Regions from separate parts of the Desemzia sp. FAM 23990 genome, predicted to be linked through region 2. Evidence: predicted binding sites of a transcription regulator. Region 2 holds the regulator's gene; the other holds the start of a gene.
The links. Region 2 encodes Rex, which represses fermentation and respiration genes when NADH is low (regulators of the CRP and FNR family bind a similar motif). Its sites were predicted from a motif close to TTGTGAANTANTTCACAA; they were not measured.
Positions count from the first base shown of each region.

Region 1 (15,375 bases), on a different contig from region 2:
CCGTTTAAAAACAAAGCTGTTCCGATTCCGGTGCCAATGGTCATGACGATAAAGTTATCAATCCCTTGAGCACTTCCTGAATACCGCTCAGCTAAAGCTGCACAGTTAGCATCATTTTCGATATAAATCGGCAGCGTGATTTTTTCACTCAGTAACTCGATCAAATTCATGTGATCCAAATAAACTAAAGCCCCCGCTCTTTCAGCGTATCCCGTTTCAGGATTGATGTACCCTGGCATACTGATGGCGACTGCATTCACTTCATAATCGAGAGCAAATTGGTTTACGATCGCTGCTATCTCTTGTTGGAACGCATCTTTTTGATAAGGGGTCTCTACTTTATCTTGCTGCAAGATCTCTCCAATATTTGACACTAAGGCATACTTGATATACGTTCCGCCGATGTCGAAGCAAACTGTATTCATCATTTTATCTCCTTTTTCGTCAAAAAACTATCCGCCTCCATAAATCAGAGGCAGATAGTTTTTCAAATTTTAAGCGTTTGCGCTTGTAGTGTCTTGTGCGTTATCCATTTCTTCCATTTTTACAGCTGCTCTATTTGTTGCCATAACAAACGGCATGTAAGTCAGAACGGAAACTCCTAGACACAAGAGCCCCACGCCTAATGCTCCCCAACTTCCTCCGGTACCCAAGAACGGAATCAATGGTCCTGGCGTCGTCCATGGGACCGAGTAACCAATAGGCGGTATAATTTCACTAACTGTAAAGAAATACCCGATTAAAATATTGATGATTGGTGTGAATACAAAAGGAATGATCATAATTGGATTCAACACAATTGGAAGTCCAAATACAACGGGCTCATTGATGTTAAACAAACCTGGAGCAATGGATAATTTAGCAATATTACGGTAGTCTTTTCGTTTTGACACTAAGAAAATAGCAATCAACAAACCAAGTGTCATCCCGCTACCACCATAATTACCAAAACCATCATTCATAGAACCCCAGTTGATTGGGTAAGGAACACCCCAAGTCGTTCCTTTTTCAGCAATGTAATTTAAATTTTCAATTCCCATTGGTGAGAAGATAGGATCACGGATAGCTGCAATGGTGTTAGGACCATGAATTCCCAATACCCATAACAAGTTGGAAACAAGTGCCAAAATAATAACGGCAAAAACGTTTCCTCCGATATTTGTTAATGGTGCTTGAATCAATGAGTAAATCAATTCATTAATTCCATCTGGGAAAAATAGTGCCACAACGTAATTTACAATAGAGAAGAGCATTAAAATCAAAATAATCGGAATCAACACTGAGAAAGAACGAGCAACAGCCGGCGGAACTTGCTCTGGCATTTTAATTTTCAATCGTTTGTTCAATGAAAGACGACTAAAAATTTCACCAACCAGTAATCCAACAATCATCGCTACAAACAACCCTTGTGCACCGATGAATTGAGTTGTTAAGTAATTTGCGCCTTCCACATTTTGATAAGGCGGATACAAGATAAAGAATGTAGCGATAGCTGTTAATCCACCTAACAATGAATCTTGTTTATATGTTTCAGTTAAGTTCCGAGCAATCATAAAGACGATGAAAATAGACAATACGTCATTGGTTCCTCGAACAACCGGTGCAAAAATATTTTGTGCTTCTGCTAAATTAGGAAAAATACTGTCTAAATTTAGCAGAGATGCGATAAAGCCATCTGGTGATAAGACCGCAAAATTTAATAGTAAAATCAATGAACCTGCCATTGTTAATGGAAAAGCTAAAATAAATGCATCTCGGATCGCTCCGATATGGCGTTGACTGTTTAACTTGATTGATAAAGGCACTAAAGTCTTCTCTAAAACGCTTTCAAATTTATCCATAAACCCCATTTGGTTTCCTCCAATAAATCAAATTGTTTTGAGCATGTTTTAATCTGTTAATCCATTCGCATCAATAACCTCTTTATACCAAAAATAACTATCTTTTTTGTATCGTTTGAGTTCTTTTTCATCGTTTTCTTCACGGTCTACATAAACGAAACCATACCGTTTTTGGTAACCGTTCAGCCAGCTCAACAAATCTGTGTAACTCCATGTACAGTACCCTAATACATCTACTCCATCAGAAATCGTTTCTTGAATGGCTTTGACGTGGGCTTTTAAATAATCAATTCGATATGTATCGTGAATCGAACCGTCTTCTTCTAATGTATCGTATTCACCCAGTCCATTTTCCGTAATTAATATCGGCAAGTCATAACGACTGTCGATACGGCGCATAGCAATGCGTAAACCAGTCGGATCAATGTCCCAATCCCAGTTGGTTTTTTCTACATAAGGATTATCCGTTCCTTTGTACAATCCTGGAATCCCACCTGCTTCAGTAGACCCTTTTTCTCCGGTAGTATTCATTTTTCCTTCGCCAACACCATCTAAAGGATTGAATTCAACTGTGGAGCTGCGGTAATAGTTTAAGCCCATAAAGTCTGGCTTGCCACTTGCCAACATTTCATAGTCCCCAGTTTCGATTGTAGGTGCCCAGTTATTTTCTTCTAACCATTTCAACGCTAGTTTAGGATATTTCCCAAATACATAAATGTCCATCCAGAAATGGGCATTGAACGTTTCGTTATTGTCCGCTGCCAATTGGTTTTCTGGTCTAGAATCTAGTGCATACGTTGGACCATAAGCAAAACTCGGACCAATTTTCCCAGAAATCCCTAATTCACGGAAAGCCTGAATGACAGAAGCATTCGCTAAGTTTGCAATGTGATTGGCTTCATAAAAGCGTTTTGGATCTTTTACATCTGGCGGATGGCTTCCCATCATATAACCATGCGATGTAAACACATTTTGCTCATTTAACGTCACCCAGTAGTTTACTTTTCCATTAAAGCGTTTAAATAAGATCGTTGCATAACGAGTAAAATCTGCAATTACTTGACGAGATTCCCAGCCCTTGTATTTATCTTGTAAAGCTTGTGGGATATCCCAATGGTATAGTGTAACGATTGGTTCAATATTGTGTGCCAACAGTTCATCAATCAAATTTTCATAAAATTGAATCCCCTCTTCATTTATTTCCCCATCTCCATCTGGAATCACACGACTCCAAGCTACCGAAAAACGGTAAGCTTTCAACCCTTGTTCTGCCATCAATCGTACGTCTTCCTTGTAACGATGATAATGATCTACTGCCACCTCCCCAGTGGTTCCTTTAAATGTTTTGCCGGGAATCTTAACAAATTCATCCCAGACAGAAAGTCCTTTTCCGTCTTCTTCCATCGCACCTTCTACTTGATAGGCAGCCGAAGCCGATCCCCACAGAAAGTTTTCCGGAAAAGGCGTTAACTGTTTGTGTTCCATTTCCTCACCTCTTTTTCTTTTCTTACACTTTTTATTGTAACCGTTTTTTTACATAACACAATAACCTTTTCACAAAAAGAATCCGGTTTCAGTTTTTTGAAATATATTTCAATATTGAAACAATACGTTTCATTCTTTTCGTTTACGCTTCGTGTAATTTTTTCGTGCTAAAGTCTCTAGTAGATAAGTAACGGGCACTTGAGAAGTAATATTCACTTCTTTTCCCACCAATTCCGGCGTGAGATGATAAGCTAAATTCACATCCGAATTTTTAGCTAATGTATTTCCCGAAGTATTGGTAATGCTGATAATCTTACTGCCTTGTTCTTTTAAGGCTTCCATTTGTTCAAGAACTTGTTCCGTTTCTCCTGAGACCGATAAAATGATAGCAGCTGATTCTGTAAAATCTTCACTGGCGTTTTTTATGGGGTAAAATGGATCTTTTACGAAAAAGGTTCGTTTCCCTAAATTAATAAATTGTCGAGAACCATATTCTGCTAGAATTCCGGATGTCCCAATACCGAAAAAAATGACCAATCCGGATTTATGTATTAGTTCAACGGCCTTGTCTAACTGCTGATTGTAATCTTTGGTTAGTGTTCGGTTAAAAAATTCATCTACAATTTCTTTTGTATCAAATACTGGTTGTTGCTGATTTTGTTTCGTCTGACGGCGAACTTCTGACTTAAACTCTGCAAAACTTTCATACCCGCTTTTTTTCAGCAAACGAACTACGGATGCTGGAGAAACATGAGCTGCTTCCGCCAAATCGCGAATACGCATGTAATAAATCTCTTCCTTATGCTGCAGGATGTAATCATAAATAACGCGGTCTGTTTCTGTAAATGATTTAATAGCTTCAAAATTGAACACACTCTTTCCCCCTGTTCTCTCTTATCAATCTTTTTTATTTTAACACAAGTCTTTGTCCCTCACTATCATTCATCATGGAGCTTTCAACCTTGATGTTCAAACGCTAATCTTCATCATGGAGCTTCCCTCCTTGATGTTCAACGATTTAATCAAAATCTAGTCTTGCGCATAAGAATCATACTCTCTTAATTTTTTGGGAAATGTGTATTAGTAAAGGAATTCACAATAAAAAAGCCGAAACAAATGCAGTCGAAGCCTTCTCTTTTATGTTAGTTTTTTAAGGTCTTTTCTTCTTATTCAAAGTTATTCTAAAATAATTCACATTTCAAACATTATCTATAATCAAAGAATTTCTTTTTAATTTAAAATAATGTATGATAAACATTGTGAATTAAATCATTTGATTAAATTGGAGATGAAAATAAGTGGAAGAAAAGGTAGCTGAAGCATCTGTAGGGCAAAGTAAAAATATAGTAGAAGGTTTTTCAACTGGTATGATGGGCGACATCGAAAAAAGCATCTTAAAAAAAGCAGACTTGTTTGATAAGAGCATCGGTCGTTATATTATGCGAGCCATGTTAGCGTGTTTTTACTTAACGTTGGGTACTGGGATCGCAGTCGGTATGGGAAATTCTATTGAACATTTAACACCAGGATGGGGTAAATTCGGGTATGCCTTTATGTTCACTTGGTCATTAGTCATGATCATTTATTTGAATGGTGAATTGGGTACTTCTAATATGATGTATATGACAACTGCTGTACATCGAAAAGTTCTTCCTTGGAAAAAAGCATTGAGTATTTTGGGTACTTGCATTCTTTTTAATGCTGTTGGAGCTATTATGATTAGCTGGGCCTTATCTTATACAGGTGTCTTCCATGATGTTGCCATAGACCACTACTTAATCACTGCTGTTTCAGGCAAATTGGCTAAAGCACCCTTACAAATATTTGTTGAGGGGATATTTGCAAATATGGTCGTGAATATAGCTTTCTTTGTTACTATGCGAATGAAAGATGATGCAGGAAAAGTATTAGCTATTGTATTTCTGATCTTTATTTTTGCTTTTCTCGGTTTTGAACACGTTATTGCCAACTTTTCTTCTTTCTCTCTGGCATTTTTTGCCAGCGGTGGAAATGTTCCGGGAATGACAATTGCTGCTGTTGTAACAAATATCTTTTTTGCGACATTAGGAAATTATGTTGGTGGTGGTTTAATAATGGGCCTAAACTATTCATGGTTGAACAATGGGAAAACGCGTTATGCCGATTAAACCTCATTTGTCATTGAGTTCCTTGTGTTCTTTCTGATTGGTACTGCTCCTCAAAATTTGGTATACTATTTTGAGAATCTAACCGTAAAGGAATGAAAAAAACGTGACCAGTGCTATGATTGTTTATGCGAGTTTAACGGGGAATACCGCTCAATGTGTCGATATTGTTGAGGAAACATTACAAGAACTAGGTGTAGAGGTTCAGGTAGAAGAAAGTATGCAAGCTGATCCCGAAGATTTTTTGGATGTAGACTTGTGTCTGGTTGCTACTTATACTTACGGAACGGATGCGAATTTGCCCGATGAAATCGTGGACTTTTATGAGGAATTAGCTGATGTAAATTTAACGGGGAAAATTTTTGGGACTTTCGGTTCTGGAGATACCTTTTATGAAAAATTTTGTCAATCAGTCGATGATTTTACAGAACAACTTAAGGCAGCTGGAGCAGTTCAGGGTGCCGAAAGTGTCAAAGTTGATTTAGATCCCGAAGAAGCAGATATCGAAAAGTTAAACGCCTTTGCCAAAGCTCTAGTCGAAAAAGTAAATGCTCAATAAAAAAACCTCAACGTCAAAAACGTTGAGGTTTTTTATTTAGATTACTTTTAAGCAACCTTTAAAGGATTGTTTTAAATAACCGATTAATTCTTCTTCATTAAAAGGAATCAATTCTTGAGCAATTAGAGATGCTAGTCCATGCACACTAGCCCAAAATAAGCTGAAGAATTTTTCTTTTTCGCTTTTGGACAATTCCTTAGTTTTTTCATCATTTTCAAATGAATCTAACACCACGTCATGAGAAATAGCAAAAATTTGCTCAGCATCTAAGCGATTTTCCAAATACAGCGCCTTAAAAAATACAGACTCTTCTTTTGCAAAGTACAGATAATTCAAAGCATCATTAAGAACAGGTTTTTCTATTCTTTCTTGGACATAAATCGTTTCCGTCAAATGAGCTTTTATTCTTACCAATAATTCTTTTTTCAAGTCATCCATATTTTTGAATTCCAAGTAAATCGGTTGCGTAGAACAGTTCATTTCTTTTGCAATATTGCGTGCAGTAAATCCATCAAACCCCTCAGTTCTGACAACTTCATAAGCTGTATCCAGAATGCTGGACTTCATAATGGTCTTTTTTCTTGCCATATCTTTCACCTCTAAATTCTTTAAACTCTTACGAAACAGTTATAGTTCCGGATGCAGTATTACCTTCTGGTTATAATACCTATGAAAAAAAGTTCTTAAACGATAGAGAAAGCAGTCTACAAATCAATAGCTTTTCAACTTAAAAAACTAAAGTCCATTATTCTTTCTAAAGCGATCAAGAAATCTACCAATAATCTCTTTTAAATTTTCATTTTCAACTACTTATGAATGCCACAAAAGCACAAGGTTTATTGTATCACTTGTACATCTATAAAAACAAGTTGCTTCCCAATATAACGAAAGTTTTTCTTTAGAAAGTCAACCTTTCTCTATTCATATTATAACATAGTGTGTTCCACTAAAATACCGGAAAGACTTTCAAACACGCATTCGTTACAACATTGTAATCTGTTGAAATTTTTTTGTTAGCAAATTGTGTTTTGTTATTTGCGTATGCTATGATATGAAAGTGCAGTATGAATATCAACGAATATGAAATAAAATCAGGAGGAATAAAAATATGGTATTACCAAATTTCGAAGAAAACTTACAAAAATATGCTCGTGCGATTGTAGAATCGGGAGTAAATGTATCAAAGGGGCATACAGTCGTTTTATCTATTGATGTAGACCAAGCTTCACTTGCTCGTATGATTACAAAAGAAGCTTATGCTTTAGGAGCTACAGAAGTCATTGTCAAATGGGCAGATGACGTGGTAAACCGTGAAGTCATGATGAACACACCAGTGGAACGTCTGACAGATATTCCACAATACAAAATCGATGAGTCTTTAGACCACATTGCTAAAGGGGCTAGCCGTATCAGCGTTCGCTCTTCTGACCCAGATGCTCTAGCAGGAATTGATGCAGAAAAAATCGCTGCTTATCAATCTGCAGCTGGTAAAGCCATGATCGAACAACGTAAAGCTACTCAAGCCAACAAAGTGAGCTGGGTCGTTGCTGCAGCTTCAGGCGCTAAATGGGCAGCTAAAGTCTTCCCAGAATTAGACACTACGGAAGAACAAGTAGATGCTTTATGGGATGCTATCTTCAAAGCCGTTCATATTTACGATGAAGATCCTATAGCAACTTGGAACGAAAAAGATGTGACTTTAGAAACAAAAGCTGAAGAATTGAACGCGCAACAATTTACAGCTTTACACTACACCGCTCCAGGAACTGACTTAACGGTTGGATTACCTGCTGGCCACCGTTGGGAAGGTGCTGGAAGCTTAAATGCTCGCGGAGAACGTTTCATGGCAAATATGCCGACTGAAGAAGTTTTTACTGCTCCAGACGCTAATCGTGTGGATGGTGTAGTTCGCAGTACAAAACCATTAAGCTATGCTGGAACTACTATCTTAGATATGGAATTCCATTTCAAAGATGGAAAAGTGACGGACGTAACTGCAGCTCAAGGTGAAGAAACTTTGAAACGCTTAGTCGAAACAGATGAAGGAGCTGCACGTTTGGGTGAAGTGGCGTTGGTACCTAACCAATCTCCAATTTCTCAATCTGGCTTAACTTTCTTCAATACTTTATTTGACGAAAATGCTTCAAACCACTTAGCATTGGGATCAGGTTACGCATTCAATATCATTGGCGGAACTGAAATGTCAGAAGAAGAATTGGAAGCAGCCGGTTTAAACCGCTCTACTGTTCATGTAGACTTTATGATTGGTTCTAAAGACATGAATATCGATGGTATCAAAGCAGACGGTTCAACTGTTCCTGTTTTCCGTAACGGTGAATGGGCATAATTTTTTAAGTAAATAAGATAAACCAGCCATCCGACATTATCGTTCGGATGGCTGGTTTTTTGTATGGAGAGATAAATTCATGCTCTTTTTTTAACATCTCGGCTACAAAACCTTCAATACAAGCAATTGAAACTTATGGTGTTTCTATCCTTTTACTCCACCTTCTACTAAATTTTTCTTAATGAATCGTTCAGATAAAGCATACATGATGACTACAGGTAATGCAGTCAGTAAGGAAGCAGCCATCATTCTCCCCCAAACATAATCAGGAGTCGCAAACAAGCTGTTTAACCCTACTGTTAAGGTGAAGAATTCTGAACTGGAAACAAATATAGAAGCAAACAAATAATCGTTCCAAGCAACCATAAAGGCATACACGAAAACAGATGCAATTCCTGATATCGCCAGTGGAATAGTAATATAAAAGACGATCTGTACACGCGTCAATCCATCGATCATTGCTGCTTCTTCAATACTTTTAGGAATCGTATCAAAATAACTTTTCAGCATAAAAATAGATGTTGGCAACGTTTGTACGATCATCACAATAATGATCGATGTTCGTGTGTTGTATAGTCCCAGCGATGAAATGATTTTAAATAAAGGGACCACCAATAGAATTCCTGAAAACATGTACACAGTATAAAAAGCTGAATTCATTGTGGATTTAAATTTGAAATTTAATTTCGACATGGCATATGCTCCAAAAATCCCGATAAATACAGAGATGAATGCTGCTAGGAAAGAAACGATCATACTGTTTTTAAAATACGTTAAAAACGGAAATAAAGACGGGTTAAAAACATCTTGGTAATGTTCCAGCGTTACTACTTCAGGCAGTATAGTTGGATTATAAGAGATCGCTTCATTAGTCGGTTTCAACGATGTCATCAACATGATGAAAAACGGAAACAGAGATATAACTAAGATCAGCACTAGTAAGATATAAAACAACGTTCGGCTCAGCATGTTTTTTCTTTTACGTTTCATTTGTGACATCCACCTTTCTACGTGAGAAGAAAATAACTGTAAACAAAATAACAAAAAGAACTACAGAGATGGCGGCTGCTTGTCCCATGTCATTTTGAGAAAAAGCTTGCTCATATAAGTAAACCCCAATCACATCCACTTGTTTAGTTAACAAATAAACATCATTAAACATATAGAATGTCCAAATCGTTCTCAATGTCACGATGGTGATCAATACAGGTCGAATGGCAGGTAAAGTAATGTTCACAAATTTCTGCCAAGCATTTGCTCCATCGATTTCAGCGGCTTCATATAGCGTTTCATCCATTGTCTGCAATATCGCCAAAAAGGAAATAAATGCATATGGAAAGTAACGCCAAATCGCAAAAATAGTGACCAATGCAAAACTTGATGCAGGATTGTCAAACCATAACGGAGCTTTATCTAAGATACCTGTTACATCGACCAGCCAATGATTGATGATGCCATAAGTATTGTTAAACATGTATTGCCATGCAAATACTAGCGAGATAGACGGCGTAACATAAGATAAAATAATGATCGAACGCGACAATTTCCGAAACTTGAATTCTCGATTAAACAACATCGCTACTCCCAAACCAAGAATAGTACTTCCGACAACTGTTAAGGCTGTATACAATACAGTTACACCAAGTGATCGATAAAAATCTGGATCAGTCAATATCGTTTGATAATTTTCTAGACCTAAAAAAATCTCATCCAAATTTGGATTCAAAGGTACATCAAAGAAACTGATACGGATATTTTCAATCATGGGATACAAAACCAGCCCAGCTAATAAGATGATCGTTGGCAGTAAAAATGCCAATGCGATTTTTGAGTCACCTGTTCTGCGTTTAAATTTTTTATTTTTCATATGTGTTTCTGTTGAATTTTGGGGCGGTTTCATTTCTCTCACTTCCTTAATAAAATACTAATTTTTCCTAGTTTATTGTTATTTCTGGAAAAATGACCAAGTAAGCTCGTCTCCCTTACTTGGCCACGCTACGCTTATTTATGGAGTTAGCCTTATTCTGGCATAACATCTTCGATTGTCGATTGAGCTCGTTCTATTGCTTCATCAATACTTGCGTCTCCGACTGTAATTTGATTGATCAACGTACCGATCGCATTAGATCCAGTGATCGCTCCCATATGAGTGAAGTTTTGTCCCTCAACTAAACCAAAAACTTGAATAGCATCAAATGAACCGGCGATTTCTGTCGACAGCTCTCCAAAGGCTTGAACTACTTCATTATTTTGATATTCTTCACTATTAGTTACTTCATCACTGACAGGCTGTGCGCCTCCTGGAGACATCAGTACCCATTCAGTCATATTTTCTGGTTCAGACATAAATGCAATAAAGGCTTCTGCAGCATCTTTTTCTGCTTGTTCAAGTCCTCCCGAAATCGTCAATGCTGTAACAGACCCATAAACAGCTTCACTTTCTTCGGTTGGAATAATGAAACCAATATCGCTTGGATCACCATTTTCATAGATACCAGGTAAAATATATGTTGAGTACAACGCCATTGCTGCACTTCCATTTGAGAAGGCATCGTTTACTTGTGTGGTATCATTTGAACCAGGCATAGTGTATTCAGCTAATTGTTGGTACATTTCAAGTGCTTCACGCATTTCTGATGTATCTAAGTCCAGATTTCCTTCATTATCTAAAATATTGGCATTATTTGATAAAGCAAATTGCGAGAATCCTTGTTCTGAAAATGGTCCTTCAACTGTTGGCAACGCAATACCATATTGATTATTGGCTGTATCTGTCAGTTGTTCAGCTGCTGATAATAATTCTTCCCAATTAGCAGGCTCCTCGATTCCGGCTTCTTCAAGTTTTGATTGGCTGTACCAAATCCCTTGCACCCATCCGCTTAATGGAACTCCCAAGTAGCCTTCTCCATCTTCACTGCTCAATAAATTCAATGCGCCTTCGTAATAACTTTGTGGACCAATATCTTCCACCAACTGAGTAGTGGCCTCTACATCGATCAGCTGTTCATTTGCCATTGTTTTTGCAAAATCTTGCCCTACTTCAATGACTGCCGGCAACTCCCCTGCTTGAGCTAAAGTAACTACGTTCGTATTGTATTGCCCTTCTTCTACCGGAACAGTTTCTACTGTTACGCCTTCATTTTCTTCTTCAAATCGGTCGATCATTCCTTCGATGACCGTTAAACGTTCTTGTTCTACAGAAGAGGTCATAAATTGAATCGTTACATCTCCTGATCCGTCTCCTCCTTCTTCAGTATTATCTGTATTATTGCCACATGCAGCCAAAACTCCTAACGTTAAACTGCTCATAAGTAAAAAGGCTTTCTTTTTCGACATTTGAATCCCTCCAATTTGTGATGTGATTGAAATGATGTGTGGTATTACAAAAAGGTGAGCTTATGCGGAATGATGCAGGTTCAGAAACAAGTAAGAGCTTACATTTATTTTAACAAATGCCTCTTGTTTCTCCTACTAATACGATTTTAGAAAACTCAATACACACGCAAAGAAGCTGAGACAACATTAGTGTCCCAGCCCCTTTCATCATTAGTAGTTCTATTTAGTCAAACTCTTCATATTCATTTGGATGTTGCCCTTCTACTAAGCCATCTAGTCCTTTATCTAGGCTATCGATGCTTTTCATTTCTTCTTCACTCAAAGTGAAATCGAAAATATCAAGATTGGCGCGTTGGTGTTTAGCACTAGAAGCTTTCGGAATGACCAGCACATTTTCTTGATGATTCCAACGCAATATGATTTGTGCAACTGATTTTTGGTGTTTTTCAGCCAGCGCAGCAATGGTTTCATTTTCTAGTAAGTCATTGATTTCTCTTCCAAATGGGCTCCATGCTTCTGTTAAAATACCGTGTTCCTTATTGTATTCTATTACACGTTTATTCGTGAAATAAGGATGGCGTTCGACTTGATTGGTAGCCGGAGTGACCCCTGTTTCCTCAATAATACGGTCCAAGTGTTCTGGTAAGAAGTTGGAAACTCCAATAGAACGAATCAGACCAAATTTTTGAGCATCCACCAATGCTTGCCATGCTTCTACATACTGATCTTGTTTTGGCAAAGGCCAATGAATCAAGTATTTATCAAAGTAATCGATCCCCACACGATACAGAGACTCTTGAATCATTTGGATAGCATCTTCGTATTGATGTTTGGCTCCCGGCAATTTTGAACTCAATAGAATCTGGTCACGCGGTACAGAACTTCTGCGAACAGCTTCTCCGACCATGCCTTCGTTATTGTAATTCGTAGAAGTATCGATCAAACGATACCCATTATCCAGGGCATCCATCACTTCCGCTACTCCTTTTGCACCTTTTATCCCAACGGTTCCTAGACCGATCACAGGGATTTCTTGACCATCATTTAATGTATATGTTGGAATTACCTTGCTCATTCTCTTCATCCCTTTCACTGTGTTTTACCGTCTTATCTTATCAATTATTTGAACACAATGTAAAACGATACGAATGATGAAGTTGCTTTAGTAATTTTCCACTATCCGCTTGAACTGACGATCCAAGTCGTCCATTTTCACAAAACGAGCTTCGCGAATCAATTCTTTTCCTTCAGCAAATAACAGCAGCGCCGGCACACTGAAGACAGTAAAATCTCCCGCTACTTCAGGAATATGATCAGCATCCGCTTGAATCGATCGAATGCGTGGGTAGTTTTCAAGTATACTTTGCACTTGAGGTCGTACTGCATGACAAACACTGCAGTCTTCTCGAGAAATATACACAAAGGCTAGTTCATTTTCTTGAATAAATCGGCGTACTTCTTCAATAGAATGGGCTTGTTGAAATGATTCCATAATATCCTCTTCCTTTAACCATTTTTTATCATTGTAACACGCATCTCATGATTCACAAACAGGTGCAAAGTCACATTCACTTCATTTATCTAAATGGAAAAGTCGAAAAGTGCTAGACAAGATTTTCGAATCATGAGAAAATGAATTTAGTTGTATGGTCCTATAGCTCAGTTGGATAGAGCAAACGTTTCCTGTACGCAACGTTTTACTACAAACTAGATTTGAAAAAGTCTATAAAATGTAAGAGCCTATAAGGCTTAACTGTTATTACGATATTGTGCGGAATGAAAAAAGCACACTCAAGTCAACCGCTTGAGAAATACCTTGATCTCCGATTGGCAATCCCTGAAAATAGTTGGGTGTTGTCAAAAGTTCGGTGAAGTCGGCGAACAGCATGCGCTTAGTAGTCGGAGGGCTATAAATTAAATACGGTGAGAATGTGCTTTAGCACTGACGAACTTTCGAATGTACGGATGTTTTTTCATTTTATGGAATGAATTAAAGCGCGGTGGCTTGTTTAGGAAAGCAGATACTGTTGTTGAGGATGTACCTCAATAGTTTTTGGTTAAATGGTTGTGGATCAAAAACGCTGAAACATTTATAGAAAGCACCTAAGTTTAACTGTAAAGCTAGTAATAACGGAACGTTGGAAGCAGCTAAGAACCGCTATCTCCTATTTGAGGGTTCTAAATAGCAGGATAATGGCTATTGAATAGTTGCGGCAGCAGCTGTGTAGTACCGATGAAACTGGGATAACAACCAGCGGAGGAAAGATGGCTAGTCAATCAAATCATTCGTTGGAACATAATGCACTTATTTCCAATATCATAGTTTTTGCATTGCTCAGTCAATGTAAAAATAACTTATTCTATTCGTAAGAGATTTTTCTCTATTCAACGAATATTTGATTGATGGAACGCCTTGTGCGACGAAAGTCGCCTGCAGGGTGTGGACTGGGGGAAAACAAGTAATCTGATCAAGTAAGGTTGCAGATGAACGTTACCTATCAGTATAAACGTTAGGTCGGGAGTTCAAATCTCTCTAGGGCCGTTATAAGTTTAAAAAGAGATAAAACTAGGCTTTAAAATCTCTTTGTATCAACTATTTTTAGTAAACAACTCGCATAAGGTGATAAATCATTTCGGGTTCATTTCGGGTTAGCAGTCAGAAAAGTTGTTTTCTTATTTCGGGTTGGCCAATTCGGCTTATATATAGAACATTTAAAAAGAACATTCGTTAACTACGGTTGTTCTTTTTAAATGTTTTTCATTATTTTGCGTATATTAAAAATAAAAAGGACTGATTAAATGAACCGTCTGATTTATAGCATAAATTTAAATGGTGTCATATTAAAAATTGAAGAAAACAACTCGACATATTATTTCAAAATAGCCTTTGAAAAGCATGTTTTTATATTTTTTAATGCATCTTTAAGCGAATCTTTGGATATGATGCACTATATCATGAATCAGATTTGAACAACGAAAAAAGCCCCTACAATTAAGTAGAGGCTTTTGCTATGTCTAAATTAGAATGTTCCATTATTTAATCTGCGTTGCAATTCTCGGACCATTAACGATGGACGGCTCAATACTCCATCCGCCGGCGTACCTAATTTACGTTGTAAAGCTTTTAGTGTTCCGGGACCAAAGTTACCGTCTTCAGTAATTCCTAGATATTTCTGTAAAGCACGTACCATCATTGATCTGCCAGATCCGTATGTGATCGCATTTTGATCAATGCCTGCTGATACACTTGATTTGACTTGACCACTAATCACTCCGTCTTCAGGTGTGCCGAATCTGTGTTGTAACAAACGTACGGTGTCGCTACCTAGATAACCATTTTCGCTTATTTTTTCTTGTTGTGACTCGTTAATCGGCTCTGCAGAGGCTACTGCTTTACCACCGTTCGTGGTGATAAAAGCATCGTAACCTGCGGCTTTTACTTTTCTCTCTTGAGCTTCGGCATTGGTTTTATTCGCAAACGCCCCGATTTGAACTTTGTAAAGATCGTCAACTTGAACAATATAAGTGTCAAATCCTTTTTTACGGATATCACTTGCGGCTTGAATCGCATTGTTCTTATTAGCAAAAGCTCCTGTTTGGACACGATACAAAGTGCCTGCTGCAGCATCTACTGAAGTTATAGGAGTAACTGCTCCAGATTTT
Region 1 covers NZ_JBGQQW010000007.1:16,990-32,364, forward strand. The annotation lists gene ACEN4I_RS04030 (ROK family protein) at 1-428, opposite strand, end outside; gene ACEN4I_RS04035 (PTS sugar transporter subunit IIC) at 495-1,841, opposite strand; gene ACEN4I_RS04040 (glycoside hydrolase family 1 protein) at 1,890-3,326, opposite strand; gene ACEN4I_RS04045 (MurR/RpiR family transcriptional regulator) at 3,456-4,199, opposite strand; gene ACEN4I_RS04050 (formate/nitrite transporter family protein) at 4,625-5,473, shown strand; gene ACEN4I_RS04055 (flavodoxin) at 5,577-6,029, shown strand; gene ACEN4I_RS04060 (TetR/AcrR family transcriptional regulator) at 6,066-6,617, opposite strand; gene ACEN4I_RS04065 (aminopeptidase) at 7,138-8,376, shown strand; gene ACEN4I_RS04070 (carbohydrate ABC transporter permease) at 8,521-9,366, opposite strand; gene ACEN4I_RS04075 (carbohydrate ABC transporter permease) at 9,356-10,276, opposite strand; gene ACEN4I_RS04080 (ABC transporter substrate-binding protein) at 10,396-11,712, opposite strand; gene ACEN4I_RS04085 (aldo/keto reductase) at 11,936-12,787, opposite strand; gene ACEN4I_RS04090 (thioredoxin family protein) at 12,875-13,204, opposite strand; gene ACEN4I_RS04095 (N-acetylmuramoyl-L-alanine amidase) at 14,733-15,375, opposite strand, start outside.
Region 1: the regulator Rex is predicted to act here: its motif matches at 4,408-4,425, upstream of ACEN4I_RS04050 (formate/nitrite transporter family protein).

Region 2 (15,375 bases):
CCGAAGATAATCTGGTATTGTCCTGAATTGAAGAAGGCTCCTTTTACTTTCTCGATATCGTCTACTTTATCTTCTTGTATTTTTTCTTTGTCGTTGACGATAACTCTCAATCTCGTTGCACAATGGGTAACAGATTGAATATTTTCTTTTCCACCTAGCGCTTCCACCACATCTTGAGCAATTTCTTTATTCGTTGCCATTTTTATTCCCTCCTATTTTTTGGAACCGGTTCTATTTACGTTCATGATACCGGTTCCAAAAAGAGTTGTCAAGAGATTTCTCTTGATTATTTATTTTGGAACTGTGGATTCCCTTTTGATCAATGTATTCGGAATCAGTACATTCTTTTCTGCTTTTTCTCCATTTATTAAGTGGCAGAGTTGATTTACCGCAGTTTCACCAAGTTCTTTGTACCCGTATTTTACTGTGGTAATAGAAGGCGAAACAATAGATGTCACTTCATATCCTCCAAACCCTGAAAGCGAAAAATCTTTCGGGATCGCTAAATTTAAAGTATGTGCTGCTTTTAACACAGCCATCGCAATATTGTCTGTGGCACATAATACATAAGTAGCTTTGGTTTTTGGCAAGATATCCAAGGCTAATTCATAAGCTTGTTGGAAAGAAAAACTGGTTTCTATTACCTCTGTTTGACTATCCGGCCATTCTCTCAATGCTTCCAGCACTCCATTTGCTCTTAGTTGGCCCACTGCGATATCTTCTTTGAAGACAGAAAAATACAAAAAATCCTTATGTCCTAAGCTGCCTGCAAGTTTTCCCATTGCATATCCAGCTTTATATTCTTCATGCCCTATTGAATGCAACCCTTCCGCTTGCTGCCCTAGCAGCAACACAGGCACGTCTACTTCTTTGATAGCTTTCCGGTGTTCTTCTGTCACTACCGTAGCCATTAGAATAATTCCAGCGACTTTTTGTTTCGCCAATGTATAAATATTTTCAATTTCTCTTTCAACACTTTGATCCGTGTTAGTAATCAGTAATTGATATCCTGTTGCTGTTAATTTTCTATCAATACTGGTGATGACTTCATTTGCAGAATAAGAATCCAATCTGGGGACAATGACTCCAACCATTTTAGTGTGTTTAGCTTTTAAACTTTGAGCAAATGTATTGGGTGAATACCCTGTTTCGTTGACTATTTTTTCTATTTTATCCTTTGTTTTTTGACTCACCGAACCGCCATTCAAATAGCGGGATACTGTACTTTTAGCTACCCCCGCTTTTTTGGCAATATCATTGATGGTTACCATTTCACATCACCTGTTCCTCATTCTGCTGATTGCATACAGCTGCTTCATCGCAATGTTACCATAATTTTTAACGAATAGGTATTTTGAATTCAGCAAAAAAGAAGAACCCGCAGCTTCTTTTCTGTATAATAGGAACTACAAACTAGTTATAAGGGAGCAATTTGAATATGGATGGAAAAAAACGCAGTACTATTAAAATAGGGGCACTGGTCGATATCGTTCTTAAAAAAGATCAACGTACCGGAAAATTGACTCGTGGACATGTCAAACGTCTCTTGACCAACAGTCAAAGTCATCCGCACGGCATCAAAGTCATGCTTCAAGAAGGCGATCAAGTAGGACGTGTACAGCATATTGTGGAAGAGGAATAAAGAAATAGCGAGGTGAGCAAAATGACAGACTTGAATGAGCACGCTTCAGTTCTAGAACAAGCTACTTTTAGTATGGGCTGCTTCTGGGGCCCGGATAGTTTTTTTGGAAGTTTACCTGGAGTGATTCAAACCGAAGTCGGTTACGCTGGCGGAACTAGTAAGGATCCTACTTATCGAAAAATAGGCAATCATTCTGAAACAGTACACCTCACTTTTGACCCTGAAATCATTTCTTATGATCAATTAGTCCATTTGTTTTGGGAAAACCACGACGCTGCTAAAGATCGCTTTTATAAAGAGCGCCAGTATATCTCTATTTTGTTTTATCAAAATGAAACACAGTATAAGACGGCTAAAGAGATTCGTTCCGAATACGAGCAAGCCCAAGGAAAAGAAATCCAAACTGAATTCCAAACTTTCAACCACTTTTATACAGCTGAAAATCACCATCAAAAATACTTTTTAAGGCGCTTTAAAGGAGCCACTGAGGTGATCAAAAATCTTTTCCCAGATGAATCCTCATTTATCCAATCTACTATTGCTGCTCGATTGAACGGATTCGTCCGCGAGCGCGGCAAGTTGCCGGATATTAAAGAGGAAATCACTCACTGGGGTCTTAGTGAAGCTAATACAAAATTGTTATTGGAGACGATCGATAAGATTCGTTGGTAATGTTTTTAATGTGCATTTTAGGTAGCTAAGGATTTTGAAGAGTTATTGTGCTTAAGCAGGTAAAGTAACCTCTCAAAGTGCTTGGCTTTTTTTCGCATCGTTGCACTAGTTAGCAGGGAGAGGTTAATTCATCATTCTAGAAGGATTCCTGCTTTTTTTGTTAGCTAGGCTTTTGCTATCTAACAATTGCTGCTGATTTCTAGTTCTTTTGTAAATTAACCCCGCTCTATTTAATGATAGAATACTGATTCCCAGTTCATTTGTGAGCTAACGCCTCTCTATCTAATAATTGAATCCTATTTCCCAGTTCTATTGTGAACTAACCCCGTTCTATCTAATAATTGAACCCCTATTTCCCGGTCCTTTTATGAGTTAACTCCTCTCTATCTCATAAAAGAAACCTGATTACCGATTATTCTATGAGCTAATCCCCATCTATCTAATAATCCCATCTAATTTATCTGCTCTTTTATTAACTACACCAACACTATCATTTAAACCTATAGCTTTGTCATAACTACCTCATCAATTGACTTGTTTTTTAAACTAATTTTCTTTACTGGTGCTTAGTTTTTTTGAATGTGCTACTATAAATCTATACACATCACTGTTCAAAGGAGATTATGATGGACTACTCGTATTTAAATAAGTTTTATGCTAAAACTAAATCTAGCCGTATCTCTGCTTTAAGACAAGCTGGAGTTTTATCTGCCGAAGAAAAAAGTCAGTTGGAATCAGGGTTGCATTTGTCCAATGACGTAGCGGACAATATGATTGAAAACCAGCTGGCCACTTATGAATTGCCTTACGGAGTTGCTTTAAACTTTTTGATTGATGGCAAAGAATATGTGGTTCCGATGGCAATCGAAGAACCTTCTGTGATTGCCGCTGCCAGTTCAGCTGCGAAAATCGTCAAGCACACTGGTGGTTTTACAACGACTACGACTGATCGGACAATGATCGGTCAGGTGGCTTTGAAGAATCCCCCACACATAACGGAAACTCTTCAATTGCTTGCTGAAAAAGAAGCTGAGATCTTACAGATAGCTAATGAAGCTCACCCTTCTATTGTGAAACGCGGGGGCGGAGCCGTAAAACTAGACATTCGCCATATTAAAGCTGACGAACTAGAATATGCGCCTGAATTTATTGTGCTTCATTTGCATGTTAAAACCTTAGAAGCCATGGGAGCCAATATTATCAATACGATGATGGAAGGCATTATTCCTTACGTAGAGGATTTGGCGCAGAGCCGGGCACTGATGGGGATTCTTTCCAATTATGCGACAGAATGTCTGGCAACTGCTACTTGCCGCATTCCAGTTGAGCAGTTGCAAAAAGGAAAGTTTAGCGGCGAAGAAGTGCGTGACCGCATCATTGACGCTTACCAATTTGCTTATGCGGATCCTTATCGTGCTGTGACGCACAACAAAGGCATTATGAATGGAATTGATGGCGTTATTATTGCTTCCGGGAATGACTGGCGCGCTATTTCTGCTGGTATCCATGCATATGCCTCCAGAAGTGGTCAGTATCGTTCATTGACCAAATGGGAGAAAGCGAAAAATGGCGACTTGTTAGGGAGTTTGACGCTTCCTTTACCCATCGGAACAGTTGGTGGTTCAATCTCATTCCATCCAGCCGCTAAAATGACCAAAACTATTTTGCACTATGAAAATGCAGCTGAATTGGAATCAATCATCGTGTCTGTTGGCTTGGCTCAAAATCTAGCGGCTGTCAAAGCACTCGTCACAGACGGCATTCAAAAAGGACATATGGGATTGCAGTCTCGCTCTTTGGCTATCAGTGCAGGCGCTAAAGGCGAAGAAATCAACTGGTTGTCGCGTAAATTAAAACAAGCTGAAAACATGAATTTAGCCACTGCTGAGAAATTGTTAAAAGAATACCGTCAATAAAAAGAGGAGCTGTCTCTAAATTCAAGTAGGATTAGATGTTTTAGGGTCTGCTTCATAAACTGAATCTCAAAAAAGGCAGCCCCTGTTTATTTTGGGATTGCCTTTTTTGAGATTATCTGCTTTTATTGACATACACTCTCTTATGCTCTTTGATTCCCGCAACACAAATCATTGCTGGGTCTTTTTCGATATCCAGTTGTAGATTTGATCCATCTACTGGCAATGTTTCACTAAAAATCGCTTCATACTTTTCAATCGAAACTTCTTCTCGTTCCGCAAATAAATTCTTATGATCCGCTTCTGCTAAAGCATTTCTGAATTCCGATTGAAGTATTCCAGTAAAGAATTCACCAACTGCTCCAGAACCATAACTAAACAATCCAATTCGATCTCCAGCTTTTAAGCTGACGTCCTGTTCCAGTAACGAAATCAAACTCAAATACAATGAACCTGTATAGATATTTCCAACACTTTTGTTGTACACCGTACTCTTTTGGTAATGGTTCGTTAACCGTTTTTGATCTTCTTCAGTACCTTCATCAAATATTTCCCGCATCGCTTTCATACCCATTTTTGTATAAGGCAAATGGAAACACAGGGCTTCAAAATCCGCTATCGTCATATCTAATTGTGATTTGAATTGTTCCCAGGTGTTTAAAAAGAAAGCAATGTACTGTTCGTTTGAAAATTTGCCGTCTACATAAGCGGTATCCGAATAAGTTGGTCTCCAAAAATCCATGATATCATTTGTCAGATAAGCACTTTGGTCGCCTAAACTTAAAATACGAGGGTCAGCACTAATGACCATTGCTACAGCTCCGGCTCCTTGAGTTACTTCTCCTGAAGTTCTCAAGCCGTATCTAGAAATATCTGAACCTAATACCAATACCTGACTCTCTGGATTCAAAGCAATATGCCCTTTAGCTAACTGGATTCCTGCTGTAGCTCCATAACAGGCTTGTTTGATTTCAATCGAACGAGCGCTGGATTGAATGCCCAGCAAATCATGCACATAAACAGCTCCTGATTTAGAGCTATCGACTCCTGATTCTGTACCAAAAATAACCAAATCGATTTTTTCCAAATTTTCTTTATCTAATATTCTTAAGGCTGCATTTGCAGCTAATGTTACTGAATCTTGAGTAACCGGTGAAACGGCCATTTGTTCCTGTCCGATACCAATCGTGTATTTTGCTGGATCCACTCCTCGAGCTTCTGCCAACTTCTCCATATCAATAAATGTATGAGGTGTATAAAAACCAATTTTATCTATCCCTATATTCAAGTTGATCTCCCCTTTTATTCGTAATCAATTGCTCTCCGAATCTTCTCCATCTTTAACGATAAAACAACTTTCTTGAAAACACAACTGAGACAAATGAAATTTAACAATAACTTATGAAATTGGGCAAAATGATAGTTTTAAGGAAATCTTATAGTGTATTCGGCTCAGTTTATCGTAAAATAGACGTATCAATACTTAATCGTATAAAAATTAGTTGGAGGAGATCAATTATGGAAGAAGTAGTAATTGTCAGTGCAGTCCGTACACCAATCGGGTCTTTAGGAGGTCAATTTAAAGATACTTCAGCTGTTCAACTGGGCACCGTGGCTGCTACAGAAGTCTTACACCGCTCTCATTTGCAGCCGGAAGATGTGGACTCAGTGATTTTTGGTAATGTCTTACAGGCAGGTTTGGGACAAAACCCTGCACGCCAAATCTCTATTCATTCTGGAATTCCCAATACTATCCCTGCTATGACGGTAAATGAAATGTGCGGTTCAGGATTAAAAGCTGTTATTTTAGCCAGCCAAGCTATTCAAGTTGGAGATGCCAAAGTCGTGTTGGCTGGTGGAACAGAAAATATGTCTCAAGCTCCTTATTTATTAAAAAATCAACGTTTTGGCAGCAAATTAGGCGATACCAACTCCGTCGACAGCTTGGTACATGATGGTCTGACAGATGCTTTCAATCAGCAGCATATGGGAATCACAGCTGAAAATGTGGCTGAACGGTATCATGTGAGCCGTAAAGAACAAGACCAATTTGCCTTGGATTCACAAATCAAAACCGCAACAGCTCAAGAAAATGACTGGTTCAAGGATGAGATCGTTCCAGTATCTGTCCAAATAAAACGTGAAACACAACTCATCTCAGACGATGAATATCCTCGCAAAGAAACAACCATAGAAAAATTGCAAAAACTACGTCCGGCTTTTAAAAAAGAGGGAACCGTAACAGCTGGAAATGCTTCAGGCATTAACGACGGTGCAGCCGCAATCTTGCTGATGGCTAAAACTGAAGCTGAAAAACGAAACATCCCTTATTTAGCAACGATCAAAGGGTATTCAGAAGTGGGAACCGATCCTGAAATCATGGGTTATGCACCATATACTGCTGTTCAAAAAGTATTTGAAAAAACGAATTTCACAAAAGAAGACATCGATTTATATGAATTCAATGAAGCTTTTGCTTCCCAAAGCATTGCTTTGGTGCGCGATTTAGAACTTCCTACTGAGAAAGTCAATATCCATGGCGGTGCTATCGCATTAGGACACCCAATCGGCGCCTCGGGCTCACGCATTTTAGTCACTCTTTTAAATGCGATGAAACAAAACAACAAAAAGCGCGGCCTAGCCACACTATGCGTAGGAGGCGGAATAGGCATCGCAATGATTATTGAGAGCGCGGAACAAGGCGTTTAGCCTATCGAATATAAAGGTTCTACAATATTTGACGTTGGTAAGTAAAAAAAACTTAATTCTAAACCTTTTAGAAGCTCATTCCTAGAAATTTATGGAGGACTATGGGGTTGGTTGTAGCCATGAAAAAGGAAGCAATGGGAATTACTTAGCGTTAGGCTTTAGCCGTTACGCTAAGTTTGAAGCTTGCAAGCCTTGAGATGTGGCTTTCAGCTCAAGGCGTTCCCATGGCTTTCCATAAGCAACACCATAGGCCGGAGGAAATTTCTTTACCAACGCTAGAAGATGAAGAGCCAATATAAAACACCTTTAACTGTTAGATATTCTTCTAATCAATTCATTGGACAATCAACAGTATCCCTGTTATTTTTAGAGTGATTTAAAAGTCATACTAAACAGGGAGGGATACCGGATGAAAACTCTAGACAGTATTGCTTTAGCTTTATTGATCGTTGGTGGTTTGAATTGGTTGTTGGTTGGACTTTTTGAATTTGACTTAGTAGCTACTTTATTTGGCGGACAAGACACTCTCTTATCTAAAATTGTGTATATCATCGTTGGTCTATGTGCTTTATACTGCTTGAAATTTTTTGGATTACTATCCAGAGATAACCATAAACACTAAAATTCTCGTATATTCTAACATTGGTAAAGAAATGAATTTTTACTTACCAACGTTAAATAGTGGAGAACTGAAAATAATCGAAAAAAACAAGGGAGTGAGGCTTTTGCCTCACTCCCTTGTTCAATAATCTTAAAATAACTTTCTTACATCATACCGCCCATGCTTGGGTCCATTCCTGGAGCTGCTGGTGCTGCTGGTTCTGGATGATCTGCTACTACGGCTTCAGTCGTTAACAATAATGCCGCTACACTTGCAGCATTTTGTAGAGCTGAACGAGTCACTTTAGTTGGGTCTGTAATTCCAGCCTCAATCATGTTTACCCATTCGTCTGTTGCCGCATTGTATCCAACACCTGGTTCAGCAGTTTTCATTTTTTCAACAATTACTGAACCTTCCATTCCTGCATTTGCAGCGATTTGGCGAATTGGCTCTTCTAACGCACGAACAACGATTTTCACACCTGTTGCAACGTCGCCTACAGCTTCAATTTCAGCAACTTTGCTTTGAACGTTGATATAAGCAGTCCCACCACCAGCGATGATTCCTTCTTCAACAGCTGCACGTGCTGCATTCAAAGCATCTTCAATACGTAATTTACGTTCTCTTAATTCAGTTTCTGTTGCAGCACCCACACGAATAACGGCAACTCCACCAGCTAATTTTGCAATACGTTCTTGTAATTTTTCTTTGTCAAATTCAGAAGTTGTTTCTTCTGCTTGAGCTCTCAATAATGCTACACGTTGGCTGATCGTATCTGTTGAACCAGCGCCTTCTACAATAGTTGTCGCATCTTTAGTAACAGCCACTTTACTTGCATGTCCTAATTGTTCTACTGTAGTATCTTTCAATTCAAGACCTAGGTCTTCTGTGATTACAGTACCACCAGTTAAAATAGCAATGTCTTCTAACATCGCTTTACGACGATCCCCAAATCCAGGAGCTTTAACAGCTGCAACATTGAAGGTACCGCGTAATTTGTTCAAGACTAATGTAGGCAATGCTTCGCCATCAATATCTTCAGCAATAATCAACAACGGACGACCTTGTTGCAAGATTTGTTCCAATAATGGAAGAATATCTTGAATGTTTGAGATTTTTTTATCGGTAATCAAAATGTATGGATTTTCTAAGTTAGCTTCCATTTTATCGTTATCTGTAACCATGTATTGTGACAAGTATCCACGATCAAATTGCATACCTTCTACAACATCTAGTTCAGTTTCGATTCCTTTAGATTCTTCGATCGTGATAACACCATCGTTGCCCACTTTTTCCATAGCGTCTGCTAATAAAGCACCGATTTCTGGATCTCCTGAAGAGATAGAAGCGATTTGTGAAATGGATTCTTTTGTTTCCACTTTACGAGAAACAGCTAATAATTCCTTAACAGCTACTTTAGTGGCTAATTCAATTCCAGCTCGAATCCCTACCGGGTTTGCGCCTGCAGTAACGTTTTTCATTCCTTCGCGAACAATCGCTTGGGTTAAAACAGTGGCAGTAGTTGTACCATCACCAGCTGTATCATTGGTTTTTGAAGCTACTTCAGAAACTAATTGAGCTCCCATGTTTTCAAAGCGGTCTTCTAATTCGATTTCTTTTGCGATCGTCACTCCATCATTAGTGATTAATGGCGAACCGTAAGATTTGTCTAAAACTACATTTCTTCCTTTGGGTCCAAGTGTTACTTTAACAGTATCTGCTAATTTATCTACTCCACGTAATAATGCAGCACGTGCGTCTTCAGAAAATTTAATATCTTTAGTCATTTTCTTTCACCTCATCAGATTGATTTTTATTCGTGTACATGTCTTTATTTACGTTTAGTCTACGATTGCGATGATATCGCTCTCTTTGATCACTAAATATTCAGTACCATCATACTTCACTTCAGAACCAGCGTATTTTTCGAAAAATACTGTATTTCCAACGACAACTGAAAGCTCAGCTTTTGTTCCGTTATCGAGTATACGCCCAGCACCAACAGCAACTACTTCACCAGTTTGTGGTTTTTCTTTTGCTGTACCAGCCAAAACGATACCACTTGCTGTTGTTTCTTCTTCTTTTGTGACTTTAATGATGACACGATCTCCTAAAGGTCTTAACACGTAAATCCCTCCAATTATAGTTTTTCTTTGTTAGCACTCACTCTAAAAGAGTGCTAAATCACTTCTTCATCATATCAAACTGTAAAAATTTTGCAAGTATTTTTTACTCTTGAAAAAGAAAAAGAGTGCCCTTTTATTTAAGAAAGAAATACTTCAAGAAGAAAGCAAAAATTGCTTTAGTGGTATGAGACTTATGTTATACTGTTTATTGAACATCTTTTTTTAAAACTGTTTTACGTCCAAATGCAGTACCATTACAAAGGTGCATTGCTCACTTTATATAGTCTTGTTCTTTTTTAGTGCAACTGTAAATAATTACTTAAAGAAGGTTTTAAACACATGAAGAATTTAATTAAGTCTCCATATGCAAAAATCATTCTCATCTATATTATAGCTCAATTTTTCCCAGTGATAGTGTTGTTTTTTGTACCAGCTAAAGCTGTAGCAGACGCCAGCATTTATGGTACTATCGCCGGTTTCGTGATTGGAGCTATCCTAATGTTTATCGTTAATCATCGGTCTACATTTGATAATAGTCTAGAGAAAACGCCCAGCAATTCTAAAAAATCGATTATTTTTTGGGGAGTAGGAGGAATGTTTTTAGCTTTTGTTGGTCAATACTTAGCTGTATTTATCGAAACATTCTTGCTCAATACACCTTTAGGGTCACAAAACACTGCAGAGCTCGTTTTCACTGTGAATAAATACCCTATTTTCTTGATTCTAGTAGCTATCTTTGGTCCTATTATGGAAGAGTTTGTATTTAGGAAAGCTATCTTTGGTTATCTTTATGACATTACTGGAGGAATCGGTGCTGCTGTGATCAGTTCATTGATATTTGCCTTTATTCACTTTGATGGTCATTACTTGCTTTATTCGATTATGGGATTTGTTTTCTGCTATTTGTACTGGAAAACAAAATCGATTGCTGCTCCAATTATTGCTCACGCTTTAATGAATGCTACCGTTACAGTAGCTAACTTATGGCTATACTAATAGTGTTTATAGTAGAAAGGAACTTTTAACGTTCATGAAAAAAAGAGATTTTATTATTCAAATTGTTTTCAATTATGTTCTTGCAGCTATTTTTATCTGGTTTGCAACTGACTACGTTGGTGAATTTGGTTGGGGATTCTTCTCTATCATTTTTGTATTGTTTGCCACACGAGATGTGGTAAGAGCTACGAAGATTTTACAAATCTATCTCAAACTAAAAAAAGGCAACAAACCGTAAATAGGTTTGTTGCTTTTTTTTAATCTAATAGCAATAAAGTATCATCACTGTCTGAGTCTGCTTTATAGTGATCGATAAAATAGATAAGAGTCTGCAATTCATTCGCTAAATCCACGTTTTGTACTCGAACTTCTTCTGGTACGGAAATACGAATCGGTGTAAAGTTCAGTATTCCTTTAACGCCAGCTTCAACGAGATTATTTGCAGCATCTTGAGCTGCTGAAGTAGGCACAGTCAGCATAACTACATCGATTTGTTGCATTTTCAACTGTTGTACCATGTCTTCCATTGGATAAACCGGTACTCCAGATTGAATCGTTCCTACAATATCCTTGTTGATATCAAAGGCAGCACTGATGCGCATGTTGTTCCCTTGATGGAAATTGTAATTTAATAAAGCATGTCCTAAGTTACCCACACCAATTAATGCCACGTTCGTTAGTCGGTCTTGTTTCAATGTTTTACTGAAAAAATGCATCAGCGTTTCAACATCGTAACCATAACCTCTTTTTCCTAGAGCCCCGAAATATGAAAAATCGCGTCGAATCGTAGCGCTATCTACTTTCACAGCTTCACTTAATTCAGTTGATGACACACGTTCTTTTCCATCTTCATGCAAATACCGTAAATATCTATAATAAATCGGTAATCTCTTTGCCGTTGCTTTAGGTATTGTATTAGTTGAACTCATCGTTCACTTCACTCACTTTCTTTTATTCAAAATTCACAATATTCGTTAACAAATGATTTGTTTCACAAATTGTCGAGTTTCACATAATAAGATTATAACATCTTCTTATTAAATTGCCAGCTTTTTTAAACGGTCATTTCCTTTTTTTTTTACACTTATTTTCCTATCCATACAAAATTCACAAAGAATATTGTGAACCGGCTTTCTTTTTGTTAGTACTGCCTTCCAGACACTCTCCCACTTAAAGACAGAATATGCTAAACTAAGTGAAAGAGCAGAGATAAGAAATGAGGACAACAAAATGATTCTATTACAAGCTCAACACGTCGCACGTTATTTTGGTGCAGATGTGTTGTTTGAGAATATTTATTTAGAAGTACAAGAAAATTCACGTATTGCCCTTGTGGGACGAAACGGTGCCGGCAAATCAACTCTGTTAAAAATCATCGCAGATATTGAACCTCCGGATGCTGGACAGATTTCAAAAGGAAAACAAGTGACTATCGGCTACTTAGCACAAAATACTGGCCTTGATTCTACTCAATCCATTTGGGATGAAATGTTGGAAGTTTTTCAATATGTGATCCAATTAGAAAAGAAAATGCGTCATACCGAAGAAATGTTAGGGGATCCTTCTTTATTAGCCGACGAGGAACTCTATCATGAAACCTTAAAACAGTATGATCAAATGCAGCACGATTTTCGAGAGCAAAATGGTTATGGTTATGAAGCAGAGATCCGCTCTGTTTTACATGGTTTCCGCTTTTTTGAAGAGGATTATGCTAAATCCATCAATCAACTCTCAGGTGGCCAAAAAACGCGTTTAGCTTTAGCGAAATTATTGCTGCAAAAAAAAGACTTATTGATTTTAGATGAGCCTACCAATCATTTGGATATCGAAACATTAAACTGGTTAGAGAACTACCTGCAAACTTATACTGGTGCGTTGCTGATCGTTTCTCATGACCGTTATTTCTTAGATAAAGTAGTTAACGAAGTCTATGACTTAAGCCGTCAAAAAATGCACCATTATAAAGGAAATTATAGTAAATATTTAGACTTGAAAGCGGCACAACTTGAAAAAGAATGGAAAGAATTTGAGAAACAGCAAAAAGAAATTGCCAAGTTAGAAGATTTTGTAAACCGCAACTTAGTCCGCGCTTCTACTACCAAACGTGCTCAGAGCCGTCGGAAACAATTGGAAAAAATAGACCGTTTAGATAAACCTCAAGGTGAAGAAAAATCAGCTACATTCAGTTTCCACCCTGCCAAAGAAAGCGGAAATGTCGTAATGTCATTACAAAACGGAGCTATCGGATATGACCAAACGATTTTATCTGAACCGATCAATATGGATATCCGAAAATACGATGCTATAGCTTTAGTCGGACCAAACGGTGTGGGAAAATCCACGCTGCTGAAATCCTTACTCGAAGAACTCCCTCTTATGAAAGGTGAAAAGCGATACGGAACAAATGTGGAAGTTGGCTATTACGATCAAGAACAAGCTGAATTGCATTCTTCTAAATCTGTATTGGCCGAACTTTGGGATGAACACCCTACTACTCCCGAAAAAGACATCCGATCTATTTTAGGCAGCTTTTTATTTTCTGGAGAAGATGTTGAAAAAGCCGTCACTTCTTTAAGCGGTGGAGAAAAAGCTCGTTTGGCATTAGCCAAATTGTCTATGAATCAAGACAACTTCTTAATTCTGGATGAACCTACAAACCATTTAGACATAGATAGTAAAGAAGTACTTGAAAATGCGTTGATTGATTTCGACGGCACACTGCTTTTTGTTTCTCATGACCGCTATTTCATCAATCGGATTGCGTCTAAAGTAATTGAACTATCTGCAGAAGGAAGCACAGCTTACTTAGGCGATTATGATTACTATCTAGAAAAAAAAGCTGAGCAAGAAGAATTGAAACGACTTGCAGATGAAGAAGCACAGGGAACGGAAAACAGTTCTGGGAAAGATTCCGCTTCTACCGCCCCTTCAAAAAAACGTGAAATCAATAAAGAAAATCAAAAATTGGTTCGACAGCTGACCCGTCGAATAGAAGCCATTGAACAGGAAACTTCTGAATTGGAGCCTAGTATCGAAAATTTAGAAACTGAATTGACCAAACCAGAAGTCTATGAAGATCATTTAAAAGTCCAAGAAATCAATGATAAACTTCAACTGTTGAATGAACAGTATGAAACACTCATGGAAGAATGGGAAGAAACGACGTTAGCTCTTGAAGAACTAATCTAAGAAGTCCTTTAAATAAGAAGCTCGGGTTGGCTTGGTGCCCTAATAGTTAGAGTTCTTATTATACAGCTGATTGGCTGGTTTGAGTTCGGTTGAATACCGGACTCAAACCAGCCAATCTTACTTTTTATGTTCAATCTCAATTCTTCATCAAGGCGGTTTTACTCTTGATGTTCAATCTCAATTCTTTATCAAGGCGGTTTTAACCTTGATGTTCAATCTCAATTCCTCATCAAGGCGGTTTTAACCTTGATGTTCAAGCCTCTTTCTTCATCAAGACGGTTTTACTCTTGATGTTCAATCTCAATTCTTCATCAAGGCGGTTTTAACCTTGATGTTCAAGCCTCTTTCTTCATCAAGACGGTTTTACTCTTGATGTTCAATCTCAATTCTTCATCAAGGCGGTTTTAACCTTGATGTTCAAACCTCTTTCTTCATCAAGACGATTTTACTCTTGATGTTCAATCTCAATTCTTCATCAAGACGGTTTTACTCTTGATGTTCAATCTCAATTCTTCATCAAGACGGTTTTACTCTTGATGTTCAATCTCAATTCTTCATCAAGACGGTTTTACTCTTGATGTTCAATCTCAATTCTTCATCAAGGCGGTTTTAACCTTGATGTTCAAGCCTCTTTCTTCATCAAGACAACTTCAACCTTGATGTTCAAGCCTCTTTCTTCATCAAGACAACTTTAACCTTGATGTTCAAACTCACTTCAAAATACACCCTTTACTCCGCCACAGAAAAAGCAACCCCCACAAAAAATTAGATTTCACTCTAACTTGGAGGTCGCTGCTTCTTTTTCTATCTAAATAGCTTTTAAAACATCTAATAAACTGGCTTTAAATTTGTCTCTATCTACTTCTTCACACACACGCACATTCGGTGTTTTGCCGGTAAAGTTTGAGACATCCACTAAATCGTAGCCTCTGGTCAGCTCACCATGTACTTCAATATCTACATAATACATATCAGAGCCTGTCATGATACTTTCATCTGCAGCTATAGCAACGAGTAATGTATCAGGGTGAGTAATCCCGTCTAACTTATGAATTTCTTGATCATAACGTATAACTGCACTATTTACATCCATGTAAAATTTAGATCCTGCTGTTCCTAGCGCTTGAATCTCCGTTTGGTCCTCTTTTTTCATTACGGAATGTTTTTTACACATATCCCAGCCCACCATAGTGATAGGAACACCAGAATGCATGACAATTCTGGCAGCTTCTGGATCTACATAGAAATTATACTCTGCTGCTGCCGTAATATTTCCTAACGTATTGTTTAAACCTCCCATAATATAAAGATGAGGGATGTCTTTAACAATTGTAGGATCTTTTTTGATGGCCATCGCAATATTGGTTAGAGGAGCAATCGCCAATAAAGAGATCTCGCCGGGGTTTGCTTTGACTGTATCAATAATGAAATCAACAGCGTGTTCTTTTTCAGGACGTTGTTCGGTTTTTTCAAAATAAGAATCGCCCATGCCATATTTCCCATGAATATCCTCAATCGTAATATGCT
Region 2 covers NZ_JBGQQW010000012.1:3,387-18,761, forward strand. The annotation lists partial or broken gene ACEN4I_RS06260 (sucrose-specific PTS transporter subunit IIBC) at 1-200, opposite strand, end outside; gene ACEN4I_RS06265 (LacI family DNA-binding transcriptional regulator) at 291-1,271, opposite strand; gene ACEN4I_RS06270 (YwbE family protein) at 1,439-1,642, shown strand; gene msrA (peptide-methionine (S)-S-oxide reductase MsrA) at 1,664-2,314, shown strand; gene ACEN4I_RS06280 (hydroxymethylglutaryl-CoA reductase, degradative) at 2,938-4,230, shown strand; gene ACEN4I_RS06285 (hydroxymethylglutaryl-CoA synthase) at 4,343-5,515, opposite strand; gene ACEN4I_RS06290 (acetyl-CoA C-acetyltransferase) at 5,746-6,936, shown strand; gene ACEN4I_RS06295 (DUF378 domain-containing protein) at 7,346-7,558, shown strand; gene groL (chaperonin GroEL) at 7,702-9,324, opposite strand; gene groES (co-chaperone GroES) at 9,379-9,663, opposite strand; gene ACEN4I_RS06310 (CPBP family intramembrane glutamic endopeptidase) at 10,003-10,659, shown strand; gene ACEN4I_RS06315 (DUF4305 domain-containing protein) at 10,694-10,897, shown strand; gene ACEN4I_RS06320 (redox-sensing transcriptional repressor Rex) at 10,917-11,588, opposite strand; gene ACEN4I_RS06325 (ABC-F family ATP-binding cassette domain-containing protein) at 11,890-13,848, shown strand; gene ACEN4I_RS06330 (nucleoside hydrolase) at 14,657-15,375, opposite strand, start outside.